DNA from 4 places in the Planococcus sp. NCCP-2050 genome. Region 2 is predicted to be linked to each of the others. Evidence: riboswitches for the same ligand, from Rfam matches in the RefSeq annotation. Region 2 holds a riboswitch; each other region holds the start of a gene.
What was found. Region 2 has a riboswitch for thiamine pyrophosphate ahead of tenA (thiaminase II). Riboswitches for the same ligand answer to the same signal wherever they lie in the genome.
Positions count from the first base shown of each region.

Region 1: another riboswitch for thiamine pyrophosphate. It lies ahead of tenI (thiazole tautomerase TenI); the one in region 2 lies ahead of tenA (thiaminase II).
Region 3: another riboswitch for thiamine pyrophosphate. It lies ahead of NFU07_RS01550 (Ykof family thiamine-binding protein); the one in region 2 lies ahead of tenA (thiaminase II).
Region 4: another riboswitch for thiamine pyrophosphate. It lies ahead of thiT (energy-coupled thiamine transporter ThiT); the one in region 2 lies ahead of tenA (thiaminase II).

Region 1 is NZ_BRCX01000001.1:226,047-231,698, forward strand. It holds gene NFU07_RS01120 (thiazole synthase) at 1-700, opposite strand, end outside; gene thiS (sulfur carrier protein ThiS) at 703-906, opposite strand; gene thiO (glycine oxidase ThiO) at 912-2,048, opposite strand; gene tenI (thiazole tautomerase TenI) at 2,079-2,684, opposite strand; TPP riboswitch at 2,789-2,889, opposite strand; gene NFU07_RS01140 (sigma-70 family RNA polymerase sigma factor) at 3,159-3,722, shown strand; gene NFU07_RS01145 (DUF4179 domain-containing protein) at 3,719-4,744, shown strand; gene NFU07_RS01150 (Msr family ABC-F type ribosomal protection protein) at 4,924-5,652, opposite strand, start outside.
Region 2 is NZ_BRCX01000001.1:1,481,156-1,486,807, forward strand. It holds gene thiE (thiamine phosphate synthase) at 1-110, opposite strand, end outside; gene thiD (bifunctional hydroxymethylpyrimidine kinase/phosphomethylpyrimidine kinase) at 94-930, opposite strand; gene thiM (hydroxyethylthiazole kinase) at 927-1,712, opposite strand; gene tenA (thiaminase II) at 1,714-2,397, opposite strand; TPP riboswitch at 2,485-2,588, opposite strand; gene NFU07_RS07295 (ABC transporter ATP-binding protein) at 2,609-3,751, opposite strand; gene NFU07_RS07300 (ABC transporter substrate-binding protein) at 3,993-5,315, shown strand; gene NFU07_RS07305 (carbohydrate ABC transporter permease) at 5,332-5,652, shown strand, end outside.
Region 3 is NZ_BRCX01000001.1:298,290-303,941, forward strand. It holds gene NFU07_RS01540 (Na-translocating system protein MpsC family protein) at 52-432, opposite strand; gene NFU07_RS01545 (M48 family metallopeptidase) at 620-1,912, opposite strand; TPP riboswitch at 2,094-2,199, shown strand; gene NFU07_RS01550 (Ykof family thiamine-binding protein) at 2,289-2,879, shown strand; gene NFU07_RS01555 (ECF transporter S component) at 2,881-3,462, shown strand; gene NFU07_RS01560 (ABC transporter ATP-binding protein) at 3,449-4,885, shown strand; gene NFU07_RS01565 (energy-coupling factor transporter transmembrane component T family protein) at 4,866-5,618, shown strand.
Region 4 is NZ_BRCX01000007.1:38,492-44,143, reverse strand. It holds gene NFU07_RS16360 (SGNH/GDSL hydrolase family protein) at 1-742, shown strand, start outside; gene NFU07_RS17720 (hypothetical protein) at 789-920, opposite strand; gene NFU07_RS16355 (M20 family metallopeptidase) at 988-2,061, opposite strand; TPP riboswitch at 2,209-2,308, shown strand; gene thiT (energy-coupled thiamine transporter ThiT) at 2,402-2,980, shown strand; gene map (type I methionyl aminopeptidase) at 3,488-4,237, shown strand; gene NFU07_RS16340 (tryptophan-rich sensory protein) at 4,260-4,979, opposite strand; gene NFU07_RS16335 (M3 family oligoendopeptidase) at 5,195-5,652, shown strand, end outside.

The sequences.
Region 1 (5,652 bases), 1.3 Mb from region 2:
CTTCAAACCCAAGTCTTCCTGCTTCGATGGCTAGCCTCATAGCTCTGGCCATTTTCACCGGATCTTTCGCTCCAGCTACAGCTGTATTCAGCAAGACTCCAGCAGCTCCCATTTCCATTGCCATAACAGCATCAGAAGGTGTTCCGATTCCAGCATCGACAATAATAGGAACACTTGTCTGTTCAATGATGAAAGAAAGATTCAATGGGTTAATGATTCCTTGGCCAGAGCCTATGGGAGAGGCTCCGGGCATAATGGCGTGGCAACCTAATTCTTCGAGGCGTCTTGCCAGCAGAACATCGTCTGAAGTATACGGCAAGACGGTAAAGCCTTCTTTTAATAGCTCTTCTGATGCTTTCAATGTTTCAATTGGATCAGGCAGCAAGGTTTTGGGGCAACCGATCACTTCCACTTTAATCATGTCACAAAGCCCCGATGACTTAGCGAGTCTTGCAATCCGTACCGCTTCTTCGGCAGTCTTGGCACCGGCTGTATTCGGGAGTAGGGTGTACTTTGAAACATCCAGATTCTCAAGGAAATTCGGCTGGCTTGCTTCAAATATATCCATCCGTCGGACTGAGAACGTTAGAATCTCCGTACCTGACACATCTACCGCTTCTTTTTGGATATCAAAATCTGGATATTTACCCGTACCCAATAACAATCTTGAAGAGAATTCATGATTTCCTATTTTCAACATGTTCATCCGCCTCCTACAAAATGCACTAACTCAATTTTATCTTTATCGGAAATTGAGGTTTCTGCATGTTCTGCTTTTTCTAGTATTTCAGCATTTTTTTCGACAATGACCACTTTTTGGTGCAATTCAAAATGCTGCAGCAGTCCGGCTATCGTTTTCACTGTGTTGGGTACTTCTATTTGATCTCCATTTACCGTCAATATCAATTTCTTCACCCCATTATTGGATTGTTTTTTCTGGTTGACCGATCAATACGAAAAGAGGAGATATCAATTGAAGGAGATTTTCCTTCAATCAAATCAGCCATCACCTCCCCAGTAATCGGTGACAATAAGATGCCATTTCTAAAATGGCCAGTTGCTATAAACAGCCCTCTGTAATCGGGATGTTCACCTAAATAAGGCAAGCCATCAGCCGTTTGCGGACGAATTCCAGTCCATGCTCTTTCCCACTCGCCCAGTAATATGGAAGGCACCAATCTTTTTGCATTTTCCATTAACGAAAAAATTCCCTCTAAAGTGACTTGCTGATTAAATGTATTCGGTATGACGGTTGCTCCTATAATGATTCTTCCGTCTTTTTTCGGAACAAGATAGCAGCCTGGTGTGAAAATTGTGCTTGATAATAAGGGAAACTCTGTCCGTACAGAAAAACACTCGCCTTTCACAGGATACATTTTGAGCTGTAAGCTTATCTTCATTAACAGCTTCTCGCTCCAAGCCCCTCCTGTTACTACAACGTTGCTGCTCATATAATCGCCTTCATTGGTAGTAACGCCTGTGACTTTTCCATTTGAGAAATGAAAGGAATGAACTTCTACATATTCTTTAATCACGCAGCCAAGTGCTGAGGCAGATTTTAAAAATCCTAAAGCCAGCTGTGGAGCTGCTACTTGTCCATCTTTTTCAAGATACATGGCGCCAATTACCTCATTGGACAATGCCGGCTCTCTTCTTCTCGCTTCTTTACCTGTAAGCAATTCGGCTAGTTCCCCGTTCTGTTTATGGATTTCACTGATTCGATGGTGTTCCTGCTGCTCCCGATCAGTTAAGGCAAGCCTTAGCATTCCCTTATTCACAAGTTCAATATCAACTCCGCTGGTCATTTTCAGTTCATCTGCTAAGTCGCTAAATAGCGCCCTGCTGGTCCTGGCTAATTGAAAAAGCGGACCTTCTCCATCCAACTCGGCTTGGGCGCCCAGCATCCCAGCTGCCGCTCCAGATGCTTTACTTGCAAGCCGGTCTTTTTCCAGCAACAAAACCTTCATTCCTCTTTTCGCCAAATTAAAGGCTATTGACCCGCCGTTGACTCCGCCGCCGACTATTATGGCATCATACGTTTTATTCATTGAATCCCTCCTTACCATTGCAAGAAAATATTATTTAGATAAATAGGAACGATATTGCTGTACCGCCTGCAAAGGGTCTTCTGCTTCCAATATCCCTGACATTACAGCTACTCCTTGTGCTCCCGCTTCGATAACATCCCTACTATTTGTCGGTTTTATCCCCCCAATCGCGATAACTGGGATAGAAATTGATTCAGAAATGAACCTCAACTGTTCTAACCCTTTCGGAATGAGTCCTGGTTTTGATTGAGTTGAATATACATGACCGAATATTACATAATCAGCACCTTGCTGCTCGGCAATTTGAGCTTCTTCAAGGGAATGGACGGAACAGCCAACTGTCAAATCCTCAAATTTTCGTTTTACAATTTCAACAGGCAGCGAATGATAGGCTAAGTGAACTCCTTTCACATTTGAAACACAGGCAACATCCGCCCGGTCATTAATTATTATTTTTGAAAGAGGAACTTTTTTGCTTTTTAAAAACTCCACTATTTCATATACTTCTTTTGCTGTTTTCGTTTTTTCACGAAGATGGATGAAATCGATGTCAAAATGAATCCTGCCGATGATATCTGCTAATTGTTCCGGCTCTTGACTTCCTGTAGAGATAATATGCAACTTTTTAGTTTTCATGTATTTTTTCCTTCACTCCCTCCCTAGTGCATAAAAAATACCTGCCAAATAAAAAAACCACTCCAGCGATGGAGTGGTTTTGATCATATTTTAGGAATAGATAAAATACATAGCAACCACTTCCCTACGCTAGTTTCAACTAGATCAGGTTCAAAGGGTCCGGATTGCTCCATCTCAGTCTTAAAAGACTCCCCTAGTGTTTTTATATTCAGTTTTCGGAATATCTAAAGTAAGCGTATCACCTCTCGCGTGATTTATCCAGTTCATTCTAAATATTGTTAATTAATTATTACCTTTCGTAAAAGTACATTTATACGAAAAAAAGGAAGGAAAGAAACAAAAGCTCCTCTTCATTCCTTCCGATAAGCCCTCATATGTAAACTGATCGCTAAATATAAAAAGTTGAGAGTTATTGCTCTAATGATTCGATATAGTTAGTGAGAAAGCTTTTTCAATAAAAGAAGGAGAATTTACATGAGAAGTAATGCGACAAATTTTATTAAGCGGTTAAAAAGACAAAAAGAAGACGCACTCGAATATATGATTGATCACTACTCATCCCTTATTTATGCAATTAGCTACAAAATTTTGTCCGGTATCAGTAAAGATGCCGTTGATGAATGCGTAAATGATGTTTTTCTAACGGTTTGGCAACATGCCCAGGAGTTTAAAGGGGAACCAGAAGATTTTAAAAAGTGGATTGGGACCGTAACAAAATACAAAGCCATTGATCGCTTCCGCCAGCTCGAAAAACAACGAGCGCGAGAAACAAGTGATGAATTGCTTCATCAACACGCTACTAGTGAAGACATCCAGATGCATCTCTTAAAAAAAGAAGAAAAGAATACGCTTTTACTTGCGATGAGTACATTGCCAGACCTTGACCGTGATATTTTCATCATGAAATATTTTCAGTCCTTGTCCAATCCAGAAATAGCTGCTGCGCTCAATCTCACGATCCCGGCCATAGAAAATCGATTGTATCGCGGAAAGAAAAAATTATCGACTAATTTGCGTTTAAAGGAGCGATTAACATGAAGGAACAATACAAAGATTGGTTAGACTTAGACATCGATCAAATTGAACTGAAGCCTTTATCCGATATCAAGAAGAAGAATATCAAAACTTATGTGTTAGCAAACAACAAATACGAGAAGAAGAAATTCAATATGCGCCACCTTACTACAGCTGCACTACTAGGACTGAGCGTTGTCACTGCAAGTTATTTTGCACTGCCAACGGTGGCAGGACAAATTCCCTTCATGCAAAATGTCTTAACGTATTTTGAGGACGAAGAACTTCCCAATACGTATGCGGATTTAGCAACGGTCGTAAACCAAGTCCAGACGAGTAATGGAATCGATGTAATGATTGAAAATGCTGTCTACGACGGCACAAATGTCATGATCACGTATGCGGTTCAAACAGACCTGGCACTCGGAGATAACCCAAGAGCTGAAGGATGGTTAGACATAAAAGAATCGTCTGGAATGGGTGGCACAGGCTCAATTGATAAAATTAATGATACAACTTATGTAGGCCTGGAGAAAGTAACCCCTTATTTTAAAAAAGAGAATCCGGAAGAAATACATGTTAAATGGATACCCCAAGCCTTTACCAATAATCAAACGAGTGAACAAATTGAAGGAGACTGGCAATTTGAATTTAAGTTGACTCAGCTAGCAACAAACCTTCTGCCGTTAGGTAAAACGATACAAGCAGAAGGAATTAAATTAACGATGGTGTCAATTGAACGTTCTAAAATGGCTGCCGTTCTACAATACGAATTTGACGTAGAAGAGTCCATTTTACAGGAATGGCCAGGTGTTTCCATCGAAATGAGCGAAGTTAAAGATAATCTGGGCAACGTCTATGAGGTAAACGGAAATGGCGGAGTCAGTTATGATAACGGTGCTTCAAATGAAACGAAAGCGACCATCTATTCACTGGATGAACGCGCCACTTCTTTGACAATTACACCTGAAATTTATTACTCCAAAGAAATGGGAGAAGGGCTTGAGACAGTCCCTATGGACCCGATTACAATTGACTTAGATTAGCTACATCTCACAAACAATTAACGCTATTATAAATAAAACCTCGAGCAAGGACACTTTCTAAAAAGTGAAGCTGTTTGGGGTTCTCTTTAATAATTACACAAAAACCTATATTTATCTTTCAAGTAATTAAAGAAACAAAAAATAGTCATCGACTAATATCGATGACTATTTCAAGTTCCTTATATCAATTGCAACTTCTTATTACTTAGGATGTACTGAATATCTGCTGTATTTCGGATAAAGAACTCATCATGGGAAACAAATACGATGGTGCCTTGATAGGCCTTTACGAACTGCTCTAGTGCTTCAATCGCTTTAATATCTAAAAAGTTAGTTGGTTCGTCCAATAACAGGATATTATAAGAACCTAGAAAGAGTAAACAAAGCTGCAGCCGGATGGCTTCTCCCCCGCTTAAATCTTTCACCTGTTTTAGCAAGTCTGTATCCACAAACTGCATCGAGTGAAGGACACTCCTTAAAAAGCTATCCTCATGTTCCGAACGATTTTTGATGTAATGGAAGACAGTCTCATCACCGCTGAACTGATAACTCATTTGCTGAAAATACCCAATCTTTGCTTTAGGAGAAATGGTCAATTGCTCATCTTTTCTCGCAATTCGTTGAAGCAATGTACTTTTACCACTCCCATTCACACCTGAAATCGCAATCTTTTTACCAAGTGGAAGTTGGAAGTTCACTTCTTCCAATAATATATTATCTCCGGCATATAAAGTGAAACGATCGGCCATGATTGGAAATTTATTGTGCAGCTCCAGTGCTTTCTGATGTGGAAAAACAATCGGCTTCTCAACTTGAACCGCACTCACCTCCTCAAGCTTCTCCATTCGCTGCTCGATTGCCTTGGCCGCACGATGTACCGCTTTCTGGCTTGTGCCTTTGGATTTTGT
Region 2 (5,652 bases):
TCGATGCCGGCTTTTAAAGCCTCTTCCAAAACTGCTAATGGATCTTTTCCTCCCGCATTCTCCGTTCCAAGAATAAAATAAACGACCGGTCTTTCACTGAATTTCGACATAATTCATTTCCCTTCTTTCGTTCATATATTTCCGGTAGGCGGCGTGATTGGTCGGCCCGTGGCCAGCTCCGATATTCAATTCACTGCTCAAAGCTGCATGGATAAATTGTTTAGCCGTGTAAACCGCGTCTTTAAGCGATTTTCCTTTTGCCAGTTCCGCAGTCAGCGCTGCTGAAAAGGTACAGCCGGTTCCATGTGTTTGCACTGTCGCAATTCGAGGCGACCGGAACAGCATCTCTTCACCGTCCTGACCAAGAAAGAAATCTTCTGCGACATTTTCGTCCTTGCCATGGCCTCCTTTGATGATGACCGACTCAGGGCCATACGACAGGATCTTTTGCGCCGCCAGTTTCCGGGACGCGGAGTCAATGATTTCGATACCGCTCAAGACTTCCGCTTCCGGTACATTCGGTGTCACCACGGCAGCTAAGGGCAGCAATTCCTTTTTAAGTGCAGCCCCTGCTTCTGCGCGCAATAAATTCGCTCCGCCTTTTGCAATCATGACCGGGTCGACAACCAGCTGCCGCCAATTGAAATGCCGAATCCACTTGGCCGTTTCTTCAATGATTTCTTCATTAAATAACATTCCGGTTTTCAATGACGCTAGCTGAAAATCCTTTCCGACAGCCTGCAATTGAGTCTGAACGGCTTCTCTTGCCATTGGGTAAATAGCGGCAACGCCTAGCGTATTCTGAGCGGTCACGGCCGTCAGAACAGAAGTCGAATAAACTCCGAGTTCCTGGAATGTTTTAATGTCCGCTTGAATTCCTGCTCCTCCTCCAGAATCCGATCCGGCAATGGTTAATACTTGTGGAATCATTTTTGCTGCAGCTCCTTTCCGGTTGGCAGTTCGGTATCGCCTTTTCCAGTTCGAGACAATTGGTTCAGGAATTCGATTTGAAAACTGCCAGGTTCAGGAGCTGAATGGCTTGCCCGCTCCCCCGCTTCCCCGTAAAAACGCAAGGCTTCTGCGGCAGCACTTAAAACCTTTTCCGGATAGACGGCTAGATAGGCGGCAACCACTGCGCTTAACAGGCAGCCAGATCCCGTAATCGCCGACATGAGCGGGTGCCCAAAAGGAATTTCCACGATTTCTTTTCCGTCCGTAACAATATCAGTTGAACCTGTTACAGCTACAACCAGCCCGAGCCTACCGGCAGCTTCGACTGCCAGCTGCTTCACATCCGCTTCACCGCTGCCGGCATCGACCCCTTTCCCTTGCCATTCGGTTCCGCAAATCGCGGCAAGCTCGCCTGCATTGCAGCGCAGCACGGCAATATTCACTTCCGTTAAAATTCTTTTAGCCGCAGCCGCTCTGAAAGCTGTCGCTCCTACACCTACAGGATCCAATACGACAGGGCGGCCCAATTGATTCGCTGTCTTTCCGGCAATGATCATGCTTTCCAAAGTTTGAGCGTTCAAAGTTCCAATATTGAGTGACACGGCTCCAGCAATTGCCGCAAGTTCAGCGGCCTCTTCCGGCGCTTCACCCATGATCGGAGAAGCTCCAATTGCAAGCAATCCATTGGCCTGGAAATTTGAAACGACGTGATTCGTAATGCAGTGGACAATCGGATTTTCAGCGCGCAATTTCTCACTCACTTTAAACACCCGCCTTCGTGTATGGCTTTACCGTCCATGTCTGCATCGTCCAAGCTTGTTCCCAAAAATTCCATTCGTAATAGCTGCTTCTGCGGAAACGGTCCTTCAGTTCTTTGCGTCGTGTTTCGGTTAGTCCTTCTGCGAGAAAGTCCATCCGCTCGATCTGTTCGTTTACAAGTGCCGCAAATTCCTCTCCGCCATAAGTTTCGATCCAGCGGCTGTAGATTGGATGATCCGGCTTCGCTTCTTTAAGCCGGTCGCCGATTTCCTGATAAAGCCAGTAACAAGGAAGAATTGAAGCGAGGACGTCCGCCAAATCCCCTTCAGCCGAGCGGTACATATGCGATACATACGCGTAAGCATTCGGCGATGGTTCAAACTCAGCCCAATCCTCTTCGGTCACTCCAAGAAGTTTCATGAATGATTCGTGCAAAGCCATTTCAGCTGCACAAGTATGCTCGGCATGAAATGCGAAGCGCTTGGTCGTTTCTAAATCTTTGGCTTTTACCGCACCGATTGCCTGTACTTTTGCAAAATGTGTTAAGTAATAGGCATCCTGCATAACGTAATAGCGAAAAATGTCTAAAGGCAGTGTCGCGTCTGCGATTCCTTTGACAAACGGATGTTCAAAACTTGCTTCCCATAATCCATTGCACTCCAACCGGACTTCTTCACAAAATTTCATTTCGCCATCTCCTTTTTTGCAAATAAAAACGCCACTCTCCAGTTAAGGAAAGCGGCGTGTGCGTATGCATTGAAAGATAGAGAAATAGCATGCTTCTCGCCACTTCCCTACGCTGGTATGATCCAGATCAGGTTCAAAGGGTCCGGGCTTATGCCCGTCTCAGCCGATATCCGGCTCCCCTAGTGGGTGTTTTATTTGGTTGTCGAAATCACTATAGCACAGATTCAACTTCTGCAAAAGATTTATCTGAGTTTTCAGCTTTGATGCGCATCCCATTCTCGGTATCAAAAAAGTGGGCATGCGACATATCAAAAGCCAGGCGAGCTGTATGGCCCGGCTCGATCGCGGTATCTGCCTCAACGCGCGCAATAAATTCCTGTTCAGCATAAGTGGCATAGAGAATGGTTTCTGCACCGGTCAATTCGGAAACGGTGATCGTCGCATCAAACTCACTGACCGGGAGCCCGGATAAATCTTCGCTGTTGACGTGGATATGTTCCGGCCGAATTCCAAGTGTCAGATGCTTGCCTTCATACCCGCGGCTATTCAGAACATCCAAGGTTTCCCGCGGGATGCTAATTGTCCGATCTCCCAACACAAATGCCCCTTTTTCCAATCGTCCATCAAAAAAGTTCATTGCCGGCGACCCGATGAAGCCCCCAACAAAACGGTTGGCTGGAAAATCGTAGACTTCTTTCGGGCTGCCGACTTGCTGGATATGGCCGTCCTTCATAATGACAATGCGCGTTGCCATCGTCATCGCTTCGGTCTGGTCATGCGTGACATAAATGGTCGTAGTTTTCAGCCGATGATGCAGCTTAGCAATTTCCGCCCGCATTTGGACGCGCAGTTTTGCATCCAAGTTTGAAAGAGGCTCATCCATGAGGAATACCTTGGCATCCCTGACAATTGCGCGCCCGAGCGCCACCCGCTGCCGCTGCCCGCCTGACAAAGCTTTCGGTTTTCTATCCAAGTATTCCCGCAAGCCAAGAATGTCCGCCGCATCTTCTACGCGCTTTCGGATATCCGCTTTCTTAAACTTACGCAATTTTAGTCCAAAAGCCATGTTTTCGAAGACCGTCATATGGGGATATAAAGCGTAGTTCTGAAAAACCATGGCAATATCCCGCTCTTTCGGCTGGACCTCATTCATCCGTTTTCCATCGATGAAGAATTCGCCTTCCGTTATCTCCTCGAGGCCAGCAATCATACGCAAAGTCGTCGATTTCCCACAGCCCGAAGGACCAACGAAGACGATGAACTCCTCATTCTGGATTTCAAGATTAAAGTCTGTTACCGCTGTTGCGCCGTTGTCATAGGTTTTCCCCAGATTTTTAATTGAAATCTCTGCCATTTTCAATTTCCCCATTTCTTTTTCTTAATTATATACAGTTTTCTGTTTATTACAAATACAACATAGAAAAGCAGAAGAACTTGTTATATACTTACCCACAAGAAGGAGCTTCTATGCTTCTTCAATTTGAAAGGAGGATCGAGTATAAATAATTCTTTCGAGTACCCCTAATTACTTCGTCAATCAAAGTAATTTCACGGTAAATAAAGCAGTATTTATAAACTTAAAGGAGTGAAACCGGATGAAAAACATGAAGATATTCATCATCGCGCTTGTTGGCCTTACTTTAATGTTAAGTGGTTGCGCCGGCTTCAAGACCAGCAATAATGATGAAGAAGCGGTTAATGAAGACGGTAAAGTGGTTGTAGATTTTTGGACATTCTGGGGTTCTGAAATCCGCCGTCCGATTGTCGATAAAATCGTTGAAGATTTTAACGCATCCCAGGATGAGATCGAAGTCAAGCACACGTATAGCCCTTGGGGAGATATCTGGACGAAGGAATTAGCGGCGATTGCTGCCGGCAATCCTCCTGATGTTGTCATTAACGATATTAATGCCACAGCAATCCGCGGACAGGAACAACAAGCAATGAACTTATCGGAATTCTACGATGACAGTTTCTCAGAGAAATTCTACCCAGAACTTTGGAATGCTACACTTCACGAAGGCGATTCATACGGAATCCCTTTTAATACTGATACACGCGTCCTTTTCTATAATAAAGATGCCTTCGAAGAAGTGGGGCTGGATCCAGAAGATCCGCCGGAAACATGGGCTGAACTGGAAGAATATGCAGCGAAATTGGATATCAAAAACGGCAATAGCTACGACCGTCTCGGCTTTTACCCATTATGGGGAGTTGGCTACGATGTCTGGCTTTTGAACGCCAATGGCGAAAACTATTTCGGGCCGGATCATAATACCGAAACCGTCAATATCAATACGGAAAAGAATGTCGAAGTCCTGAACTGGCTAAAATCGTGGAAAGAGCGCATCGGTGAAGATGTTGTCAACTCCTTCCAAGCCCAAATCGATAGCCAGCAAGGAAACCCATTCTTCAGCGGCGACTTGGCAATGATTGTTCAACAGCCGACTTTTTATACGCAAATCCGCGATTATGCGAAAGATTTGAATTTCGGTGTTGTCCAGATGCCTGAATACGAGGAAGGAAACGGCCATACGAGCTGGGGCGGCGGATTTGTAGCTGAAATTCCCGAAGGCTCAAGCGATCCGGAAGCTGCATGGAAATTCATCGAATACTTGACTGGCGCCGAAGCGCAAGAATACTGGGCGGTTAAGAACTTCGATAACGTAGCGAACATCGAAGCAGCTGAGGCTGCTGCAGAATCCGATGAGCTGACAGAACAAGGCCAGATGGTTTATCAAATGGCCGTCGACAGCATGGAAGATACTTTGCTGACGCCGGCACCAGTAACAGCTCCTAGCTATTTCAACTACATTAATCCGCAGGTCGATGAGTTCTTCCTTGGATCAAAAACGGCTGAAGAGGCACTCGAAAAAGCCCAGACGGATGTAGAAAGCTTAATCGAAAAAAATCAATAAGTTAGGAGGAGGTCCTTTGGGAAAAAGAGGATTGTCCATGAGGCGCAAAGAAAGCATCTACGGTTACATTTTCATATTGCCGTTCATCATCGGTTTCATCGGTTTTACCGCTGGGCCATTGCTTTTTTCATTTGCGGGAAGTTTCACAGATTACAATATAACATCACAGATGGAATTCATCGGAGTTGAAAACTACCAAACGCTTATCGTGGAAGATGGTCTTTTTCGGACTTCTTTGTGGAATACGCTGTACTATGTCCTGCTTTCTGTCCCGTTGACGACATTAGGTGCCATCTTCCTTTCGGCCCTTTTAAATCAGGATGTACCGGGAATCCGT
Region 3 (5,652 bases), 1.2 Mb from region 2:
AATGGTGGTTAGTTAATAGCACATGTGTACCTTATCCCAATCCGCCAAGACTTATATATGATTCACTTTTAACTGCTGGTCGATCGGCTGGTCAAAGACGAATATCGAAATCACTTCATCGTCATCTACATGGATGTCCGTAAACAACTTCTCGAATCTTGCCCCTACTAATTCTTCCATTTCGGTTGGGCGAATTTGATTGTACAGCTCCTTGATCATTTGCGTTCGAGCCTGCCGAATCATATCCCTGCCATTTTCGTTCTGTATCATAAAATGTTCCACTGGACTTAGGCTGCCACTCATATGAGCGATGGCCCAATTATCTTGAAACTTAACTTTAATTTTTTCAGGGCCTTTGCCAACATGTTTTTTCCGGTAAGCACGGACTAAATTTGCAAACTTCTGTTCACGCTGCTGTGTAGAAAGTGAAATACCCCCGACCTTCTTTCAAAAAAATATAATCTATATTTAAATCACTTTAAAACTTTATTAGCATTTTTCATTTAAATAGTATACCACTATATTAAAGACAAGCAAGGTTTCAAGCATTTTTAAAAAGAACCCGCCAATCCCTTGGCAGGTTCCATCCTTTTAATATGTGTTTCAAAAATTGGCAGCATCAGTTGCTCGCTTTTAAATAGTCAACAAACTCCGCTTCCGTTGAAGTTTCCGTATAATCCATAGCCGACAAGCCGTCTTTCCCTTTGACGGTTGGATCAGCTCCAGAATCCATCAATAGCAAAGCCGTTTCGAATTCATCGTAGTAGACGGCCGCTCCTATTGCTGTATCGTATTCATCCTGGACGTTTACGTCTGCCCCAGAATCAATAAGGAAGGATACCATCTCCTCGTCCCCGTTAAAGACTGCATACAGTAATGCAGGAGTTCCAGTCGAATCGACGGCATTAACATCGTCGCCGTCCACTAGAGCGGCTTTGGCGCTAGTAAGATCTCCTTCGTCTGCAGCTGTAATGAGCTCCGTTTGCCCAGCGATCGTATAATCCTCTTCAGCATAAAGTGCATCGTCAAACCCATTTAGAAATTGGGAGTAGACCAATGTTCCACCGGCAAAAAGAGCTATACTAATAAAATATACAGCCGTTATTCCTGCAAAGATCATCGCTGCGCCAATGGCGATTCTGCCCGTATTCGGCATATAGACGCGCGCATCGCTTCCTTCAAACTGCTGGATGGCTTGAATGCGTTTCGGCAGGATTGGATGGGAGGAAAGCACTTCACTCAACCAGACCACACCGTTCGATTCTGTCGTAATCTGTTCCCGGTAGGCTTCTTCATTGACTTCGCTATACATTTTCTTGCCGATGCCGAGAAGCGTCAACGCCCGTTTCGCTGCTGAAGCGTTCTGAATGGCAAAAGCTGCATGGCGGTCGCACGTGTATTCGCATGAACGGCTATACGCCTGGCTCAGGAATGGTATAAACCCAGCAGGCACAATCAAAAGATTCTTCCAGACATGGCGTCGTTTCACATGTGCCAGTTCGTGGGCAATGATGAAGTCGAGTTCTTCTTGCCCCTGCTCACGTGCCAGTTCAAAAACTTCCGAATATAAGACGACCATATCGCGCCCGAAAAAACGGGTCGCAAAGGCGTTCAATGCACCTTCCGACTGAATGACAAAAACTTCTGGAACTTTTTTGAGTTCCATTTCTTTTGAAAGAATTTGCACTCGTTCATAGACATCCGGAAATTGGCGTTCGTGGATCCGCACGCCGTTTCCGCGAATAGATCCTAACATCATGGCGTTAGCAAAAAGCATAAAAGCAAAAATGATAAGTGCAATGGCAATGCCGACGACAGAAATGATGGCAAATACATAAACGATGATACTGAAAATCAAGCTGATGATAAAATAGATGGTTTCTCTGTTCGATTGAATTGCAGATTTGTCCAATGATCTTCTTCCCTTCAATATGGAATAACTTACATATAATAGCACATTCTTTTGGAAAGAAATACTTGAATTCAGAGTATCTATATCCTCCTTTATCCTTTTTAACCTCTTTACTTCCTTATCCATATCCGCTACACTGAACTCAACCGGGCAAACCCGGCCCACAAAAACCGCATACCGTTTACTGCACTAGGGGTGCCCATTATGGCTGAGATGCAAGCGCAAGCTTCGATCCCTTATAACTCGATCAGGTTAGGACCTGCGTGAGGAAGTGCGGCGCATTTCTGAAATGATTCCTTTTGAAATTATTTGTAGATTATGGCTGCATCTTCACGGATGCGGCTTTTTTTGTGCATATTTTTAGGAGGAATTCAATATGGAACCATTGCAATGCGGCACTAGCCCGATTGTCGGATTTCGCTTTTCGCTTCACCCGATGACTGGCGATTTTGTCAAAGTGATTAAAGGGGCACTTAATGAAACAGACACTTCGAATGTCTGGATGCATACAGATGACGTCTCTACGGTGATTCGCGGAAAACAGAATCATGTCTTCAACGTCGCAAAAGCACTAGCTTTGCATGCGGCAAAAACCGGTGAACATGTCGCGCTTTCGGGCACTTTTTCCATCGGCTGCCCCGGCGACTCGGCGGGAGATGTGTACTTGGAAAAATCGGATGAATTGTTGAACACAGATACCACCAAGCAATATGTCTCTTCTCAATTTGCGCTGTATCCAATGAACAACCCGGATTATATGGCGGTTATTTACCGCGAAGTGGACCGTGCAAAAGAACAAGGAGTCTTTAATGATTCGATGCATTACGCAAGCGGCATTCATGGCGATATTCATGAGGTCTTTGCCTTTTATGAAGAAGCATTTACAAATGCCCGTTCAGAAGAGCATCGCCATCTCGTCATGACGGTATCGATGAGCATCAATAGCCCATCACACGGAGGCAAATAAAATGCTGACATCGTGGAAATTAAAAGAAGTGGTATTAATGTCTTTATTTGCTGTCGTGTTCGGCATCGTTTATTTGGTATTTGTCCACGTTTCGAACATTTGGGCGGCTGTAATCGGCCCGCTCGCATATGAATGGATGTTCGGAATCTGGTTTATCGTTTCGATCATTTGCATGAACATCATTCGAAAACCAGGAGCAGCGGTGTTATCGGAATCGATGGCTGCAGCGATTGAAGTGCTGCTTGGGAACGCGGTCGGCCCCCGCCTCCTATTGTCTGGCATTGTACAAGGCCTAGGCGCAGAAGCGGCTTTTGCCATAACTGGCTACAAGCATTTCAATCTCGCTGTGTTGATGCTTGCCGGTGCCGGTTCAGCCGTCTTCAGTTTTGTATACGGCTTCTTCATTTCAGGCTATGCAGCACTCGACCCTTCTTTTGTCGCTTTGATGTTTACCTTGCGTGTGCTCAGCGGCATGATTATTGCTGGGATCGGCGGAAAATTCATTTCGGATGGCCTGCTTGCGACGGGTTCGCTTCGCGGCTACGCCATTTCTCGTTCGAAGAAAAGTGATGCCCGTGCATGAAGCCGTTTTTTCACTTAGACAGCTTGGCTTCCGTTTTCCAGACGACGAGCAGCCGACCTTGTCTGCTATTTCCTTTGATATCCATAACGGAGAACGCGTTGTCATTTCAGGGCCAAGCGGCTGCGGGAAAAGCACGCTGCTTTACTTATTGAATCGCTTATACCCGCTTAATTGCGATGGAGAGCTCACAGGCAGCATCCGGCTTTTCGGGAAAGACGCTGAGTCGTATGCGCCAGGTGAAATCAACCGCCGGGTCGCAACCGTCTTTCAAGATCCCGATTCCCAGTTTTGCATGCCAACGGTTGAAGAAGAATTGGCTTTCACCTTGGAGAATCTTCACGTTCCCCGCGAGAAAATGCAGACAAGAATTACCGAAGTTTTAAAGCTGACCGGTTTGTCAGCTCTGCGGCATGAAGTGATCCAATCCTTATCTGGCGGTACGAAGCAACGAGTTGCAGCTGCTTGCGCGTTAGTTATGGAACCTGAAGTGCTGTTATTGGACGAACCGATCTCACATTTGGATCCCGTGACTGCGAAAGAGTTTATCCATTGGCTAGACCGGCTCCAGGAAGACTTGAATTTGACAATTGTTGCCGTAGAGCACCGGCTCGACTTATGGGATTCTTTTTTCAGCCGGGAAATCCAATTAGATCGCTCCGGCTATTTTATCAGCGACAAAATAGCCAGTGTCCGTTCTCCTGTTTCATTGCCTGAACGGGCTTCGTCAATGGGTTCAGAAATCGTTCTGAAGGCTGAAGAAATTGCAGTAAAGGCTAATGGAAAAGAACTCATGACCGGTCTTTCGTTTACTGCCCATAAAGGTGAAATAATGGTCGTTGCCGGTCCAAACGGCAGTGGGAAATCTTCGTTATTAAAGGCATTATGCGGAATATACCCGCTTGATGCCGGGAGCATCCAATCACCTGGAGTCGGATTTGTGCCGCAGTCTCCCGAGTATTTATTCTTAGAAAAAACCGTAGCGAAAGAACTGGCGTTTTCAGGCATAGCAACTCCAGACGAATTGGACGATTTGATGGACCGGCTGCGCTTGAAGGAAATCCAATACGACCATCCGTTTTCAGTGAGCCATGGCCAGAAACGCCGCGTCGCAACTGGTGCGATGCTTGCAGACCGGCGCACGGTCGTTTTGATGGATGAACCGACTTCAGGCCAGGACGCAGCTGCGCTTCAAGAGTTGCATCGACTGATTGCTGAACGGGCAGACGAAGGCATCACGTTCTTAATCGTCACGCACGATATGGAACTTGCAGCAAGTCTCGCCGATTCCCTCCTGCTGTTAAAAGACGGGAAAATGACTGGAAAATACCCTGCCCATGAAGTTTGGAAAAATACGGATTTGCTCGCTGAACACCATTTGCTTCCGCCGAAAGGAGTTGTACAGTTTGCAAAATCTTTTGCATGACATGAACCCTTCGCTGAAATTTGTTCTGGTGACCCTTTCGATGTTCGCCATCGCTTTTTTCTTCAACCCTTGGACTCCGTTCTTTTTCTGGGTCGGCGTACTGCTTATGCAAGTTTTCATGAGCAAAGTGAACTGGAAAACCTGGTCTTTGTTTATGCTCCCTTTTGCTTTAGGTGCATTCGGCTATTTATGGACGACCATCGTTTTTGCTGCTGATACAAGTGGCGAAGTCATCTGGTCATACTTAGGATTTCAAGTGACTGCTGATCAATTGGAAACTGCGCTGTCGCTCGCTTTTCGTGTGATGGCCTTCTCTACTTTATCGCTGATGTTTGCTTTTACCACCGATCCTGTGAAATTCATCATGAGTTTGATGCAGCAGATGAAGCTGTCGCCCAAACTTGCGTATGGCGTTCTAGTTGGCTATCAATTCCTTCCGGTAATGAAAGATGAATTCACCCAAATCCAGCAAGCTCATCGACTCCGCGGTGCTGAAGTCGAAAAAAATGGCTTGCGTCGTTTGCTTGGCATGCGGAAAGTCTTGATTCCGATGCTTGCCGGAGCTGTCCGCAATGCAGAGCGTTCCGCTTTTGCGATGGAAGCACGTGGTTTTACGGGCGAAGCAAGATCTGAATATTTCCAGGTGATTAAACTCCAAAAAGTGGATGCAGCTATGACGGCTGTTTTTGCTTTTCTATTAATTGTCAGTTGCTCTGCCGGGTTTTGGTTTTAATTCTTTTGAGGGCTTCTTTATTGAAGCTCTCTTT
Region 4 (5,652 bases), on a different contig from region 2:
GGAGCTTGCACGCCATCAGCCGGTCGCTTTATTCACAAAAGACCTGGCATTTCCGGGATTTACGACAGAAGATGTATTGGAGAGAATCAAGTCTCCGGAAGCAAAAGAAGTATTGGCTTCAGCCAATATCATCACGCTATCTGCCGGAGCCAATGACTTATTGCGCTTAGTGCAGGTGGATCCAGCAGAGGGGTCGCTGACTTTCCAGCAAATCCAGGCTGATTTTGCGTTGAACCAAGCGCGGCAGAACATGGAAGCTATTTTAGCTGAATTGAAAACAAGAGCTCCGAAAGCGGATGTCTACGTCATGGGCTATTATTTTGCTTATCCGCATGTCCGGGATTCGCAAAAGGAAGGTACAGGCAAGCAACTGGACCGCTTGAATGCGATTTTAAAACAATCCGCTGCGAAAGCAGGTGCACAGTTTATTTCCGTTGACGCCGCTTTTGGTGCATCGCCAACCGATAAAGTGCCGAACCCTGCAGATGTCCATCCGAATTTCATAGGCTATCAAGCGATGGCCAATGCTTTTTTAGACCGTTACCAAAAAGGGTGGAAAGTTGAAAAAAACGAATTGCCTGCACCGAATCCGTTAAGCTTTGAACAAATTCTCCAAGCGCAGGAACAAGGTGCCGCACAAGAAGAGCAGGAGCCAGCGCTTGAAAATACTTCCGCTATGCGTCCATCTGAAGACATGGACGTGGATTATTTAGCTTTGCGTGAAGCTCTTCCTTATATCTGAACCAAAAACAAAGCCGCAGCGATTTTAATCGCTGCGGCTTTGTTTTTTATCGTTTGGAGTTTGGTGTCTTATAAGGTGTCGTATTTCCAGCTTTTCTGCTGTTCATTACTTTTTTAATAATTGGATAGGCAATAGGTGCAATTTTAATTGCCGTCTTCACGATACGTCCGATTCCCATATTCATCGCTCCCATCATAGATTCGCTAGTAAATGATTTCCCTTATTTCGTGAAACGCAAACCTCTTTCATTTTGTTAAGGCATGGGCTAAGAGAATATCTTTGTATTCATGGACGCTGGAAATTAAAACATATTCGGCATTGCCGTGCCAATCATCGCCGCTCGGACCAAATTCAATCGCGCCTTCACCGCCGGTAACCGCCGCATAGTAGCGGGTATCCGCAGCCCCGTGCTGGCCGAACAGGATCGCTTCCTGATCTGTCACCGTTTTAATCGCCTGCTGTAAAGTTTGGATATAAGGATTTGCTTGAGTGGTCGTTAAAGCTGGTGTAGAGCCGCTTGCTTTATACTCCATATCCACGTTTAACGTATCAGCGAGATCAGCCATCTGCCGGATGATTTCTTCTTTGTCTTGGCCCGGCATAAAGCGGATATCATAAGACATCTGGCAAATTTCCGGAACCACATTATAGCGGTCGCCAGCGTTGATGATCGGCAAGTTGACGGAAGGCTGCTCGTAGTATTCAGTAGATTCTTTTCGGAAAGGCAATTCGCCCATAGCCATATGGTATTTCATCGCAGACTCGATGGCGTTGACACCTTCCCATGGACGGCTGCCGTGCGCCGGCTTTCCTTTAAAGGTCAAATCCATTCGTAAGATGCCTTTAGATTGAAGCCCAACTTTTAAGCCGGTCGGTTCACCGCAAATGACGAAATCGCCATGGTAGCCTTGATCAACCAACCATTTCGATGTGTTGCGGCCGCCAATTTCTTCGTCAGTGACAATATGTAGTTGAACCGTTTTCTCCAAGGATGCAGCATCAAGTTCGACAAATGCCTGCATCATCGCCGCTACGCCTGCTTTCATATCAGCGGCTCCGCGGCCGTATAAACGTCCAAGTTCTTCAAACGGCGTAAATTGTTCATTGTGGCCAGGCACGACATCCACATGGCCATTCCATATCAAAGTCTCATCGCCAGAGCCCTTGATTGCGGTAAGCATCATGAAGCCGTTGTTTTCGTGGACTGTGACGGTTTCCCCTTTTTCTTTCAACCAATTGGCACAAAATACTAATGCTTCATTGGCACCTTCTTGGTCATCGCTTTTGATTTTAATCAAATCCTTTAGTAAATCGATCATGTCCTGAGCAGCAAAATGAATTCTTGCTGCTTTCACCACCCTTCAAAATGATTCGTCATTAAAAGTGTACCCTATGAACTGCGCTTAAAACGAATTGCTTTCACAATCGACCTTGTGTACAATGAAAGTTGAAAGAATAGTTATTGTATACACCACAAGGGGAGCTTTTGCTGAGAGTGAACACTTTTGTTCTTACCCTTCGAACCTGTAAGTTAACACTTGCGCAGGGATGTGGATAGAAACCTGCCCTTTATGCGGCGTCAGGATCTGTCCTGGCGCCGCTTTTTATGGTTTTTTTCTGCGGCCCTTCTGGTGATGTGCACAACACAAGGAGGAAGTCATGAGAAATTTACGTGTTTTGTTAATGGTGGAGATTGCGATATTCGGAGCACTCGGGTATGTGCTGGATTTTGTGGCATTTAAAATGCCGCAAGGCGGATCAGTCAGCTTGGTCATGATTCCCATTGTATTGATGGCGTTTAGAAGAGGTACGGCAGCCGGAATATTAACAGGGCTGTTAGTCGGGTTGCTGCAAATAGTAACCGGCGTCATTTCCGTTACGCCATTATCATTTGGTTTTGTCGTGATGCAGGTGATTTTAGATTACCTGGTCGCTTATGGAGTAGTCGGCTTTGCAGGGCTCCTGCGCGGTAATTATTTGAAAGCCCTTCAGCAAGGGAAATCAGGCGGCATGATTGCCGCTGTAGTAATCGGTGTATTGATCGCTTCTCTCCTGCGCTATTTGATGCATGTAATCACGGGTGTATTATTCTTCGGGATGTTTGCCGAAGGGAATGTGCTTATTTATTCGGCTGTCTACAACGCAACGTATATGATTCCCGTGTTCTTATTGGCCGCTGCAGTTTGTTCAGCTCTTTTCACCGCTGCACCGAAATTGGTGGATGCGGAAGTTCAATGAAAAAGTTAAAATGAAAAAAGGGGCAGCCGCTGGAGATGAAATTTCTCCAGCGGCTGTTTTAGTGGTCGGAGGCCCGCAGGATGCGGGTCATGTAAGCGTTGCGACACGATGTCGCGCTTTTAGCTCACCCTTTTCAAACGGGCGCTTCCGCTTTTCATTGTCTAGTCTCCAGCGGCCAGCTTCTTGGGATCTTAATGTGCACGGCTATGAAAATCAGGATTTCGGCCGCCCTGCACAGTAAGCCTGTCGAAGCTTAAATGGCCGTTTCCGCTTTTCTTATTGTCTAGTCTCCAGCGCCCAGTGCCTCGAGGTCGCTTCAACTTTTCCAGTCATGGCCAAGAACGCCATGACCGGAAAAGCTTCCAGCGCTTGTCGGAGGCCCGCAGGATGCGGGTCATGTAAGCGTTGCGACACGATGTCGCGCTTTTAGCTTACCTTCTTCAAACGGGCGCTTCCGCTTTTCGTATGCTATAATTTTTAGTAGACAATTTGAAAGAAGGGTATCAAATGATTGCAACGAATGAAAAAGATATCGAAATGCTGAAGAAAGCGGGGCGCATGGTAGCTGAGATTCGCGAAGCGATGAAAGCAGCGACGAAACCAGGTGTTACCACAAAAGAATTAGATGAATTGGGCGGCAAAATGTTCAAGGAGCTTGGCGGCGTGTCCGGCCCGAAAGCGGAATATGATTTCCCAGGCTTTACATGTATCAGCGTGAATGAAGAAGTGGCCCATGGCATGCCAGGCAAACGCGTCATCAATGATGGAGACATCGTGAACATTGATGTTTCCGGTTCTTATGAAGGCTATTTTGCAGATACGGGCATTTCTTTTGTAGTTGGCGAAGGCCATCCGGAAAAAGAGAAATTATGCCAAGTGGCTGAATCTGCATTTGACCGAGCAATGAGCAAAGTCAAAGCAGGTGCTAAGCTGAACCAAATCGGGAAAGCGGTAGAGCGTGAAGCGAAGCAGCAAGGCCTTTTCGTCATCAAGAATTTGACGGGGCACGGCATTGGAAAATCATTGCATGAAGCACCGCAGCACGTGCTGAATTATTATGATGCATGGGAAACGACGATCTTAAAAGAAGGCATGGTTTTGGCTGTAGAGCCTTTCATTTCCCAAAAAGCAGAGCATATTGTGGAATCTGGCGATGGCTGGACATTCATTACACCTGACCAATCATTGGTCGCACAGATTGAGCATACGGTCCTTGTCACAAAAGGGGAACCGATCTTGCTGACAAAATTAAATTAAACACAAAAAAAGATCCTGTCTATCAGGATCTTTTTTTGATGAGCAGAATGCCTGTTAAGATAACTCCGCTTAAAAATAAAGAAGCGGTTGTGACCAGCAGTTCGTTGGTGCCATGTTTCACGGCAATGCCGATAAATGCCCAAACGAAAACGAGTGCGTATGGAATGTCAAAATGATGGAAGCGAATATGAAGTGCTAACGCAGTTGCTACCGTAAGCATGATGACCGTCCATAACTGATCGCTCAGCCCCCAGCCGCTCCAGTTGTAAAAAGTTAAAACGAAGCTGGTGTTGGCAATCGCGGCGACGCTGAGCCACCCCATATTAATAGAGATCGGAAGGCGTTCCGTCAGTTTACGCTCGGAATTGCTGTATTGCAAATACAAGGCGATCAAGGATACCAAGTAGGCAAAGATCGCTAAAACAGACCAAGCAAAAAACTCATAATGCCATAAGTACAGCCAGGCAATATTAAATACAGCGCTTAAGGTGAAGAATAAAGTGATTTTGAGTGACGGGATTTCTCCTTTTTTATAACGGAGCCAAAACCCGACGATCCAGATAGCCAATAATATGTAAATAACGGACCAAATTGAAAATACATAGCCAGCTGGAGTAAAGAGAACCGGAAGGCGATTGGAAATCTCACCAGTGGTTTGTCCATTAAGCGGCAAAATATTCGCTAGTGAATTTATTACGATGATGCCGATATATGCGATTGTCATCAGCAGTATCCTAGCCATAAGAGATCCCTCCTCATATTTTAGTATACCTGTCAGGAAGCGGTTCAACAAACATCACTTCCAAGAATATTCATAAAAAGGAAGGTTTGTGAATATCGTGTGAGAGTTTCTTCAAAAAGCATTCCTTGCGAAAGTTCGAGTTGTTCCGACATTTTGCAGGAAATGGTATACTTATAAGTGTTTTTAGAAAATTAAGTTTACCAGGGGGTAAAACAATGACGGTTAAATTTCCGGAAGTATGGGATTTGGATGTGTTGTTCCAAGGGGGCAGCGATTCAAAAGAATTGCGGTTACATATGGACGAGGCAACGCCAAAGTTAAATGAATTTGAAAAAACAGCTCAGCGTTTTAAAGCGCCGACATCAACCAGTGATGCTGAAATGGTGGCAAACCTTTTAGAAGAAGTAAATGCGTTGATGCAGCATCTCAGCCAATCGGGTTCATTCATCGGCTGTTTGATGGCACAAAATACAGAAGATAAGAAAGCAGCAATTCTGCAGAGCGAATCGTCTTCGCTGCATGCGCGTTTTGATGCTTCTCTCCAGAAAATCCAACAGGATTTGACGAAAACGGAGGATGCGGTATGGGAGGAATTGCTTGCACACGATTTATTGAAAGAATTCAGTTTCTTCTTAAACGAATGGCGGGAAGAAGCGAAAATGCAGCTTTCCGA